3 linked regions of the Victivallis lenta genome follow. The protein of the gene in region 3 interacts with the protein of the main gene of each other region in a pairwise test. Links are inferred from orthologs where the notes say so. Each region holds a gene or a part of one and is shown on either strand. Other genes may lie near its edges.

Region 1 (2,803 bases), on a different replicon or contig from region 3:
ATCCAGATCGCGGACAACCTCAAGAAAGAGGGCGCGTTCATCCCGGGCATCAGCCCCGGGCAGCCGACCGCGGATTTTCTGGATACGGCGATGACGCGGGTTACGGCGGGAGGCGCGGTTTTCCTGATGGCGCTGGCGCTTTTCCCGATGTTCCTTTACAGCAGCTTTAAAATTCCGTTCATGGTCGCCCAGTTCTTCGGAGGCACGTCGCTTCTCATCATGGTCGGCGTGGTCCTCGATACGATGAGCCAGCTGGAGTCTCATCTGACCATGCGGCATTACGAGGGATTCCTCAAGAGCGGCAGACTGCGGAGCCGCAGCGGGAACTGATTCCGCGGCGGACGGCGCAGAGTGATATTGTCGGACTGGTCCGACCGGTTGCGGCTGGTCGAATCAGTCCTTTTCATTTTGGATGAAACATATGAGCAACTGTATTGCAATCGACGGACCGGCCGCGTCCGGCAAGAGCACCATCGCGAAGCGGATCGCGGAAAAACTGAATATCGCTTATATCAACACCGGCAGCCTCTACCGGGCCGTGGCGCTCGCTGCGCTGCGGGCGGGACGTGATCTCGCTTCGATCGACCGGGGTTTTCTCGATACACTGCAGCTCGAATATGCGAAGGATGCGGCGGGCGGCTATGAACTGAAGCTGAACGGGGCTTTTCCGGGTCCGGCGCTCCGGACGCCGGAGGTTGCGGCCGGGGCGAGCCTTGTGGCGACCCGGCCGATCGTGCGCGACTATCTGCTGGATGTCCAGCGCGGCTTTGCGGGGGAACGGATGGTCGTCATGGAGGGCCGCGACATCGGAACCGTCATCTTTCCGGATGCGGCCTTCAAGTTTTTCGTGACGGCCACCCCGGAAGAGCGGGCGCGCCGTCGGCTTGCCCAGGACGGCGAAGCGGCGGACGGCGCCACGCTGGCCGAGGTCGCCCGGGAGATTGCCGCGCGGGACAAACAGGACTCGGAGCGTTCGGTCGCCCCGTTGAAACCGGCGGCGGATGCCGCCGTGATCGATACGACCGGTCTTTCGATCGACGAAGCGGTCGACACCATCATCGGGCGGATGACCCGGCAGCAGGAGGAGAAGTGAGGATGTTCCACGAAATCGAGTACCGTGTTCCGTATGCCGACACCGACCAGATGGGGGTCGTCTATTATGCGAATTATCTGGAATATTTCGAGCGCAGCCGGACCGAGATGCTGCGTTCGGCCGGGCTGCCGTACAGCGAGCTTGAGAAACGCGGCGTGTTTCTGCCGGTTTCGGAGGCGTACTGCAAATACCATGCGCCGGCCCGTTACGACGATCTCCTGACCTTCCGTTCATACGTGAGGGAGATCAAGGGGGTCCGCATGGTGATCGCGTCCGAAGTGCGCAGAGGCGGAGAGCTTCTGGTTTCCGGCCATGTCACGCTGGTCAGCGTCAACGCCGACCGGAAGGTCTGCCGCATGACGAATGATCTGATGGAATCCTGCAAACAATTTTTCTTCGAACCGGAGAGCGAGCAATGAGCGATTTTCTTTCCACCAATTCACTTTATCCATTGAAATTCACGCCGATCTATCAGGCCAGAATCTGGGGCGGCACCCAGTTGAGCGACGTTCTGCACCGCGAGGTTCCGGCTTCGGAGGACCCGATCGGCGAATCGTGGGAGCTGGTCGACCGCGAGGAGGTGAACAGCGTCCTCGCCAACGGGCCGATGGCCGGCCGGACGCTGAATGAGCTGCTCCGGCATTACGGCCGCGAGCTGGTCGGGCGGCGGGCCAAGTCGATCAGCCGCTTTCCGCTGCTGGTGAAGCTGATCGACGCCGGCGACCGCCTGAGTCTGCAGGTGCATCCGGATGAGGCGGCCTGCGCGCGCATCGGCGGCGGCGCGGAACCGAAGACCGAGATGTGGTATATCGTGGCCGCCCGCAAGGGGGCGCAGATTCTGGCCGGGCTCCAGGGCCGGGCGACGCGGCAGCAGCTGGTCAGCATGCTGGATTCGCCGGAGGTCGAGAACCTGCTGCAGGTCTATCCGTCGCTGCCCGGCGACGCTTATTTCATCACCTCCGGAACGCTGCATGCGATCGGCGGCGGGAACCTGATCCTCGAGATTCAGCAGAACAGCGACACGACCTACCGGGTCAGCGACTGGGGACGGGTCGATGCGCACGGCAATCCGCGCGAGCTCCATGTCGAGAAGGGGATTCAGTCGATCAACTTCATGAACCGCACCTCGCCGCGCGTGGTCGGCGTCACGGACCAGGTTTCTCATAACCGCAAATTCGACGTGGTCAGCAACTGCCCGTTTTTCACGGTGACCGACCTGCGGCTGACCGAGCTTTGGACTGACGACACCGGCTCCTTCGGCAGCTTCCATATGATCAGCGCCGTGAACGGTCCGGTGACGGTCGGCAAGGTGGAGAACCCGGACCGTTCGGCCCGGCTTGCGGCGGGAGAGACCGCGTTGATTCCTGCCTGCTTCGGCAGTTACGTCATCGTGCCGGAACAGGCCGGCGAAACGACCGTAATCAAGACGACGCTGTAAAAAGGAACCGGAGAGATGGCATATCAGTTTGTTGCGGACCTCGAGAATTTTCTGCGGGGAAAATATGAGAAATTTCCGGCCGGAACGGTCATCGTGCCGGAGGCGTGTCCGCCGGGCATGACCGGAGATCTGACCGTCAACTGCTTCCGCTTTGCGAAAAGCTGCGGGAATCCGATGGCGGTTGCGGCCGAGACGGCGGCGTTCCTGAAGCAGCATGCCGATGTCGAGCAGGCGGAGGCGGTCAAGGCATTTGTGAACGTCACACTGAAACC
Region 2 (2,960 bases), on a different replicon or contig from region 3:
AGGTTCGACCCGCGGCCGCCGATGTTGAGGATGAGCGCGCATTCGTCGTCGCGCAACTGGGTGCCCTTCGCCGCATTAAACAGGGCGACCGGCGCAATTTCGACCGACAGGATCTTCCTGCCGGAGTCTTCGATCACATCGGTATAGCGGACAATCTGATCCGTTTTGACGGCAACGAACAACGCTTCGTACTCTTCGTGATCTTCGGAAATCTCGATCGTGCTGCCGTCTTCCTGCATTTCGCTGCGGCGATCTTCCCAGGCATGGCGGATCAACTGGTAATCCCACACGACTTCGCTCATCGCGTACGGCACCGTCTGGCGCGCCTCGTATTCGACCACGCGGGCGATTGCACTCTTGTTGCCGAGAAGCGACGGAAGTTTGCTCAGGCGGGAGAACGACGACTGCCCGGACAACGAAAGCCGGACCTGCCTGGCCGTAAAATTGTGTTCCGCGATCATTTCGTTGTAAGCCTGGGCAAAAGCGGAGTTGTCCCCCTCCTGCTCCTCAAGCTTGCGAAATGCGAACTTCCGGAGCATGACTGCTCCGCCGGGCGGAAAGACGAATTCGGCCATCTTCAAGCTGTCGCCGCCGACGTCAATCGTTAAAACCGTGTTCTCTTTTGGCATTTTAATGATTGTTCCACATGTTCTGCACCGGATGGCATCCCCGGCGCCATTGTTATAGAATGGTAATCAATTCACAAATCACTGTCTTACTTTTCCGCCGCGCGGCCGCCGGCCGGTTTGAGAAAATCGAAATCATCTATATCAAGGTAAGCCCAGGGAGTCAGATTGCGCGGAAGAATGGCGCCGGGAATCGTCAGAGCAGCTCCCGCATTCAGCTTGGAGAAATATTCGGCATAATCCTTGTCGGACATGCCGCGTTGACCATAGAACCCCGTGCCGATCACCGTGCCGGCGCGGTCCTTGAACAGAACCTCCATGACGAAGGTTCCGCTCGTGCTGACCACACTGGCCGAACCGGTGGACGGCAGATAGCGGTCCAGAATCTGGGGAGGGACAAACATCGTGGCGATATGTTTGCGGTTGTCGAGCGGAATGGTCCAGAACTCGCTCGTACCGGTAAAGAGGATCGGCTGCGCCCGGCCGTCCGACTGGCCGTTGAAGACGGCCCGGATGTTCATCGTTACGTCATCAATCCAGAAATGGCGCTGCCTCTGGGGCATGACGGGCGTGAATTCGACGGAAATCACCAGCCATTTGTTCCGCCAGGAACTGCTGGTCGACGGGGTGGAGTTCGAAGTATTTCGAAAACTGGGTGGATTGCTGGTGTTGAGAGTCACTTTTACCTTGGTGAACAACTCCTCGACCGCCGCAGCACGCGCATCTTGCGCGCCGTGCAGAAGCAGCGCGGTCAAGCCGACCAGAAACAGCCATTTTTTCATACGAAAATTTCCCCGCTGGATTTCCACTCTTTATTGTTTGTTATCGGCCCCGGCTTCGGCCGCGGCTTTCGAAGATTCGTCAACCGCCGCCGGAACCGCATCCGTCTTCGGCGTTTCGACGGGAGCCTCCATGCCGCTTTCGAGCTGACGGGTCACGGCGGAGGCGGAGTTGTCGTCCCGGTAGCCGTGGCCGATCAGCGAGGCAAGGATCAGCGCCAGAAGGAAAAAAACACCGGTCATGATCACCGTCGCCTTCGTCAGATGGCTGCCGGCCTGCGCCCCGAACACCGATTCGCCGATTCCGCCGAAAGCCGCGCCCATCCCGCCGGACTTCGACGGCTGGATCAGGATGATCCCGATCACCAGCAGCGAAAGAATCGCCACAAGTACGTACAGAAAAACGATCATATCAAATCGCGCCTTATCTTTTCGTTATGTTTCGGGATACGCGAGCACAAATACCCTATGCTCTGTATCCCGGCCCCGGTTAATATTAGCCCCCATCGAATAAAAAGTCAACCCCTTTTTACCGCCAGCCGGCTAATAATCTCAATTATTTTCCAAAATTGATGCCGTTTTTACTCGGCAATCGCATTGTGAACCAGCGCGGCAAAGCTGTCCGCCTTCAACGCCGCGCCGCCGATCAGGCCGCCGTCGATGTTGCGCTGAGCAACGAGCTCCTTCGCGTTTTCGGCCTTCATGCTGCCGCCGTACTGGATGCGGACGCCTTCGCCGACTTCCTTGCCGAACATGTCATTCAGAGTCATCCGGATGAAGTTGTGAGTCTCTTCGGCGAGCTCCGGCGTCGCGGTCTTGCCGGTTCCGATGGCCCAGACCGGCTCGTAGGCGATCACCACGTTGGCCATATCCTCCTTCGTGAGCCCGGCCAGGCCGCCCTCGAGCTGGGTGAACAGGACCTTCTCGGTCTTGCCGCTCTCGCGCTCTTCGAGCATTTCGCCGATGCAGACAATCGGCTTGAAGCCGGCGGCCAGCGCGGCCTTGACGCGCTTGTTGACCGTCTCATCCGTCTCGCCGAAATACTGCCGGCGTTCGCTGTGGCCGATGATCACATATTCGACACCGAGCTCTTTCAGCATGTCGGCGGCGATTTCTCCGGTGAACGCGCCGCTGGCGGCCCAGTGGATATTCTGCGCACCGAGCTTGATGTTGCTGCCCTTGATCGCCTCGGCGACCGCGGCGATGGTCGTGAACGGCGGGCAGACGACGATATCGGCCTTCGACGGGCAGACGTCGGCAACCAGTCCCTTCAGGGCTTCGACCAAGGCCTTGCCCTCGGCGGCGGTCTTGTTCATCTTCCAGTTTCCGGCGATAATGACTTTGCGATCCATACAAATACCTCTCTATTTTCTTCATTCATGCGTTGTGACATAAAGTGCCAAGGGGAAAAATAACACACCGCAACACATTTTGCAACCCCTAAGATGTTGATCGTCCGGGATTCATTCCGTTTTTTGCTTGGGAATTCCGAACAGTCATTTCTTTTTCACGGCGACCGCCGTCGCATGCTGGCTCCTCCGCCAGAGAATCCAGA
Region 3 (3,868 bases):
CGGCGCGGCGAATGCCGCGGATCGCTCAAGGAATACCGCATTGCAATCTCGGCAAATAAGGATTGACCGAAACCGCTGATATTGTCGAAAGACAACCCGGCAGGATCATGGATTTCGGGAGACACGCGCCTGCCGAAAGCACAGCCGCCATACACATAACAGACCGTGTACGCGCAGCCGTTTTGCCTTGCATATCAAGGCGGCTGAAGCGCTTCGCCTCAGCCGCCTTGATTTACGTGCGCGGAAGTGCTGTTACTCTTTCCCGCAGCACTTCTTGTATTTTTTACCGCTGCCGCAGGGACAGTCGTCGTTACGGCCGATCTTCGGCGCTGTACGGTGAACCGGAGACTGCGGCGCACTCTCCTCCGCCACCGGTTCGCCCTGCTCCGGCGGGAGCATGCCGGGCAGCGGCGGAAGATTCATCATTCCCTGCCCAAGCTCCGGAGATGAAACCGTGATCGAACCGCCGTCGAACTGGCCGAAGGTCTGGTGAATCAGCTCCTGCGGGAGCGTTGCGAGAATCTCCTCCAGCGTGGCCAGCCGCGTCATCGTCACCCGGAACAGGTTATTGGCGACATCGTGGTAAATCTGGTCCATCAGCGTTTTGAAGATCTTGTACGCCTCCTGCTTGTACTCGACAAGCGGGTCCTTCTGCGCATAAACACGCAGCGACATGCTCGAACGAAGCCCGTCCATGGCGTAGAGATGCTCCTGCCAGAGGCGGTCGATCGCTTCGAGAACCGTGTGACGCTCGAGATACTGCACCTGCTCCTCCGGCAGATCGGCGTTGCGCTCCTTGTACGCCTCCTCGATCCGGTCGACGATCTGCAGCGTCAGGTCGTCGGCGGAGGTCAGCCGCCCGTCTTCCGAAATTCCGGCGGTCAACTCCTCGTCCTTGAACGAAAGCGGGAAGGTCGCATTCAGATAGGCCAGAAGCGCCGACTTGCTGAAGCCGCCGCCCTTTTCACCGGCTTCCGGCTTGGAAGCGATCAGCTGGATCTGCGACTCGATCACCTGCTCGATCACGCCGAACAGCACATCGTGCGGATTCTCCGAAAGCAGCGCCTCCTTGCGGAGCCCGTAGATGATTTCACGCTGCTTGTTCATGACATCGTCGAAATCGAGCGTGCGTTTGCGGATCGCAAAGTGCTGCTGTTCCACCCGGCGCTGCGCGGTTTCGATCGACTTGGTCAGCCACGGATGCTGGAGTTCGTCTCCCTCCTCCAGGCCGAACCGGTCGAAAATTTTGACGATCCGGTCGGAACCGAACAGCCGCATGAGGTTGTCTTCAAGCGAAACGTAGAACTTCGACGAACCCGGGTCGCCCTGGCGCGAGCAGCGCCCGCGCAGCTGGCGGTCGATGCGCCGCGAATCGTGCCGGGAACTGCCGATCACATGCAGCCCGCCGAGCTCGGCCACGCCGGGACCGAGTTTGATGTCGGTGCCGCGGCCGGCCATGTTCGTGGCGACCGTCACGGCGCCGACCTGGCCGGCGCGCGCGACGATCTCGGCCTCGCGCTGGTGATTCTTCGCATTCAGCACGTTGTGCGGAATATTGCGCATTTTCAGCATGCGGGAGAGAATTTCGGAGTCCTCCACCGAAATCGTGCCGAGCAGCACCGGCTGCCCCTTTTCATGACGTTCGATGACGTCTTTCAGAATCGCATTGTACTTCTCGCGCTTGGTCTTGAAGATCGAATCGTTGTCGTCCTTGCGGATGCAGGGGCGGTTGGTCGGAACCACGATCACGTCGAGCTTGTAGATCTGATGGAATTCGTTCGCTTCGGTCTCGGCCGTACCGGTCATGCCGGCCAGCTTCTTGTACATGCGGAAGTAGTTCTGGATCGTAATCGTCGCCATGGTCTGGGTCTCCTGCTCGATCTGGACCCGTTCCTTGGCTTCGAGCGCCTGGTGCAGGCCGTCCGAAAAACGGCGGCCCGGCATGATGCGCCCGGTGTGTTCGTCGACGATCAGAACCTTGCCATCCTGCACGACGTAATTGACGTCCTTCTCGAACAGGCAGTAGGCCTTCAGCAGCTGCGACAGGTCGTGCAGCCGCTCGCTCTTGGCGGCGAACTCGGACTGGAACGCTTCGCGCTTCGCGGTTTTCTCCGTCTCCGAGAGGGATTCATCCTGATCGATCGCCGCAAGCTCGCTCAGCAGATCCGGCACGATGAACGCATTCGGGTCGTTCGGCGAAATCGCCGCGCGCCCGCGATCGGTCAGGTCCGCCTCATGCGTCTTTTCATCCATTGCAAAGTAGAGTTCCGCCTGAACCTCCTGCAGCATGCCGCGGTTCGAGTCGCTGCGCACGCGGGTCTCGAGCTTCTCAAGCGCCTTCAGGATCGCGCCGTCCTCAAGCACATGCAGCAGCTGCTTGTGCGTCGGCATGCCGAATTTGACCTGAAGCAGTTTCAGAAGCGCGACTTCGCGGTCATCCTCGGAAATATCCTCCCTGGAGAGCGTGGCGCGCGCCTCGCGGACCAGACGGGAGCAGAGCATATTCTGCTTGTTGTGGAGATCGGCGACCAGCGGCTGCAGTTCGCCGAACTGGTGGGTCGACATCGGCACCGGACCCGAAATGATCAGCGGCGTACGCGCTTCGTCGATCAGGATGCTGTCGATCTCGTCGACGATGGCGTAGTAATAATCGCGCTGGACCAGCTGGGAGGCATCATTGGCCATACCCATGTCGCGCAGGTAGTCGAAACCGAATTCGCTGTTCGTGCCGTACGTGATGTCGCAGGCGTACTGGGCGCGGCGCTCGTGCGGCGGCTGCTGGTTCTGCAGGCAACCGCAGGTCAGGCCGAGAAAGTTGTAGATGTTGCCCATCCAGTTCGAGTCGCGCAGCGCAAGGTAGTCGTTGACCGTGACGAGCTGGCAGTTCTTGCCGGTGAGGGCGTTCAGATAGAGCGGCATGGTCGCGACGAGGGTTTTGCCTTCGCCGGTGGCCATCTCCGCGATGTTGCCGCGATGCAGCGCAATGCCGCCGAGAATCTGGACGTCGAACGGAACCATGTCCCAGACCATCGGCTGCCCGCAGACCTCGATCTCCCGGCCGACCAGGCGGCGGCAGGCGTTCTTGACGGCGGCGAACGCTTCGCACATGATGTCATCGAGCGTTTCGCCCTTGGCGAGACGCGCCTTGAATTCATCGGTCTTGGCGCGCAGCTCGTCATCGGTGAGCTTCTGGTACTCCTCTTCGATGGCGTTGATTTTCCGGACGAGCGGCGCCATCTTCTTGAGGTCGCGTTTCGATTTCGTGCCGAATACGGCTTTGAGAATGGAAGTCAGCATCTTATTTCGACCCCGGCCGATCGATCGGCATATTTTGTTTGCAGAGCGGACATTCGGCCGGCTCGTAGGTCGGCAGCGAAAGCTTGAGGGCGCTTCTGAACGGAACATCGAACTTCGCATCGCCGCCGGAACGGTCGACGATCACCGCAATGCCGACCACTTCCCCGCCCATGCCGCGGACGAGATCGACCGTCTGCTGGACCCGGCCGCCCTTGGTGACCACGTCCTCGGCGACGAGGACCTTCTCCCCCGGCTTGATCGCAAAACCGCGCTTCAGGACCAGCCGGCCGTCCTCCTTGTCCGCGAAAATCGCGCGGACTCCGAGCGCACGGGCGACCTCCTGGCCGACGATCAGGCCGCCGACCGCCGGAGAGATCACCGTCTCAATCCCCTGCCCCCGGAACTGATCGGCGAGGAACCGGCAGACCGTTTCGGCCTTGTCCGGGTACTGCAGAAGCAGAGCGGCCTGAAAGAAGCGGCTGCTGTGCAGTCCGCTGCGAAGCTGAAAATGACCGGTCAGAAGCGCACCGGAATCTTCCAGAATTTTGATGATTTCCTGTTCCGTCATGGT

What was found.
Region 1: the proteins of secA (region 3) and FYJ85_RS14305 interact in binary tests that used the Escherichia coli proteins (3 or more experiments, as listed by UniProt). The link is inferred for Victivallis lenta from one-to-one orthologs.
Region 2: the proteins of secA (region 3) and secG interact in binary tests that used the Escherichia coli proteins (3 or more experiments, as listed by UniProt). The link is inferred for Victivallis lenta from one-to-one orthologs.

What each region holds. Positions count from the first base shown.
Region 1 is NZ_VUNS01000016.1:60,229-63,031, forward strand. It holds FYJ85_RS14305 (acyl-CoA thioesterase), read left to right. Parts: upstream 1-1,095; coding sequence 1,096-1,512; downstream 1,513-2,803. Other genes in the region: secY (preprotein translocase subunit SecY), read left to right, coding at 1-330; cmk ((d)CMP kinase), read left to right, coding at 422-1,093; FYJ85_RS14310 (type I phosphomannose isomerase catalytic subunit), read left to right, coding at 1,509-2,531; argS (arginine--tRNA ligase), read left to right, coding at 2,547-2,803.
Region 2 is NZ_VUNS01000003.1:105,611-108,570, forward strand. What follows is about bases 128-2,855. They hold secG (preprotein translocase subunit SecG), read right to left. Parts: upstream 1,817-2,855; coding sequence 1,439-1,816; downstream 128-1,438. Other genes in these bases: pilM (pilus assembly protein PilM), read right to left, coding at 128-629; FYJ85_RS04255 (hypothetical protein), read right to left, coding at 716-1,408; tpiA (triose-phosphate isomerase), read right to left, coding at 1,987-2,757. In the rest of the region: more of pilM, read right to left, coding at 1-127; FYJ85_RS04270 (hypothetical protein), read right to left, coding at 2,902-2,960. UniProt on the Escherichia coli protein: Subunit of the protein translocation channel SecYEG. Overexpression of some hybrid proteins has been thought to jam the protein secretion apparatus resulting in cell death; while this may be true it also results in FtsH-mediated degradation of SecY.
Region 3 is NZ_VUNS01000020.1:77,758-81,625, forward strand. Bases 53-3,688 are described here. They hold secA (preprotein translocase subunit SecA), read right to left. Parts: upstream 3,298-3,688; coding sequence 253-3,297; downstream 53-252. Other genes in these bases: pyrE (orotate phosphoribosyltransferase), read right to left, coding at 3,299-3,688. Also shown: more of pyrE, read right to left, coding at 3,689-3,865. UniProt on the Escherichia coli protein: Required for protein export, interacts with the SecYEG preprotein conducting channel.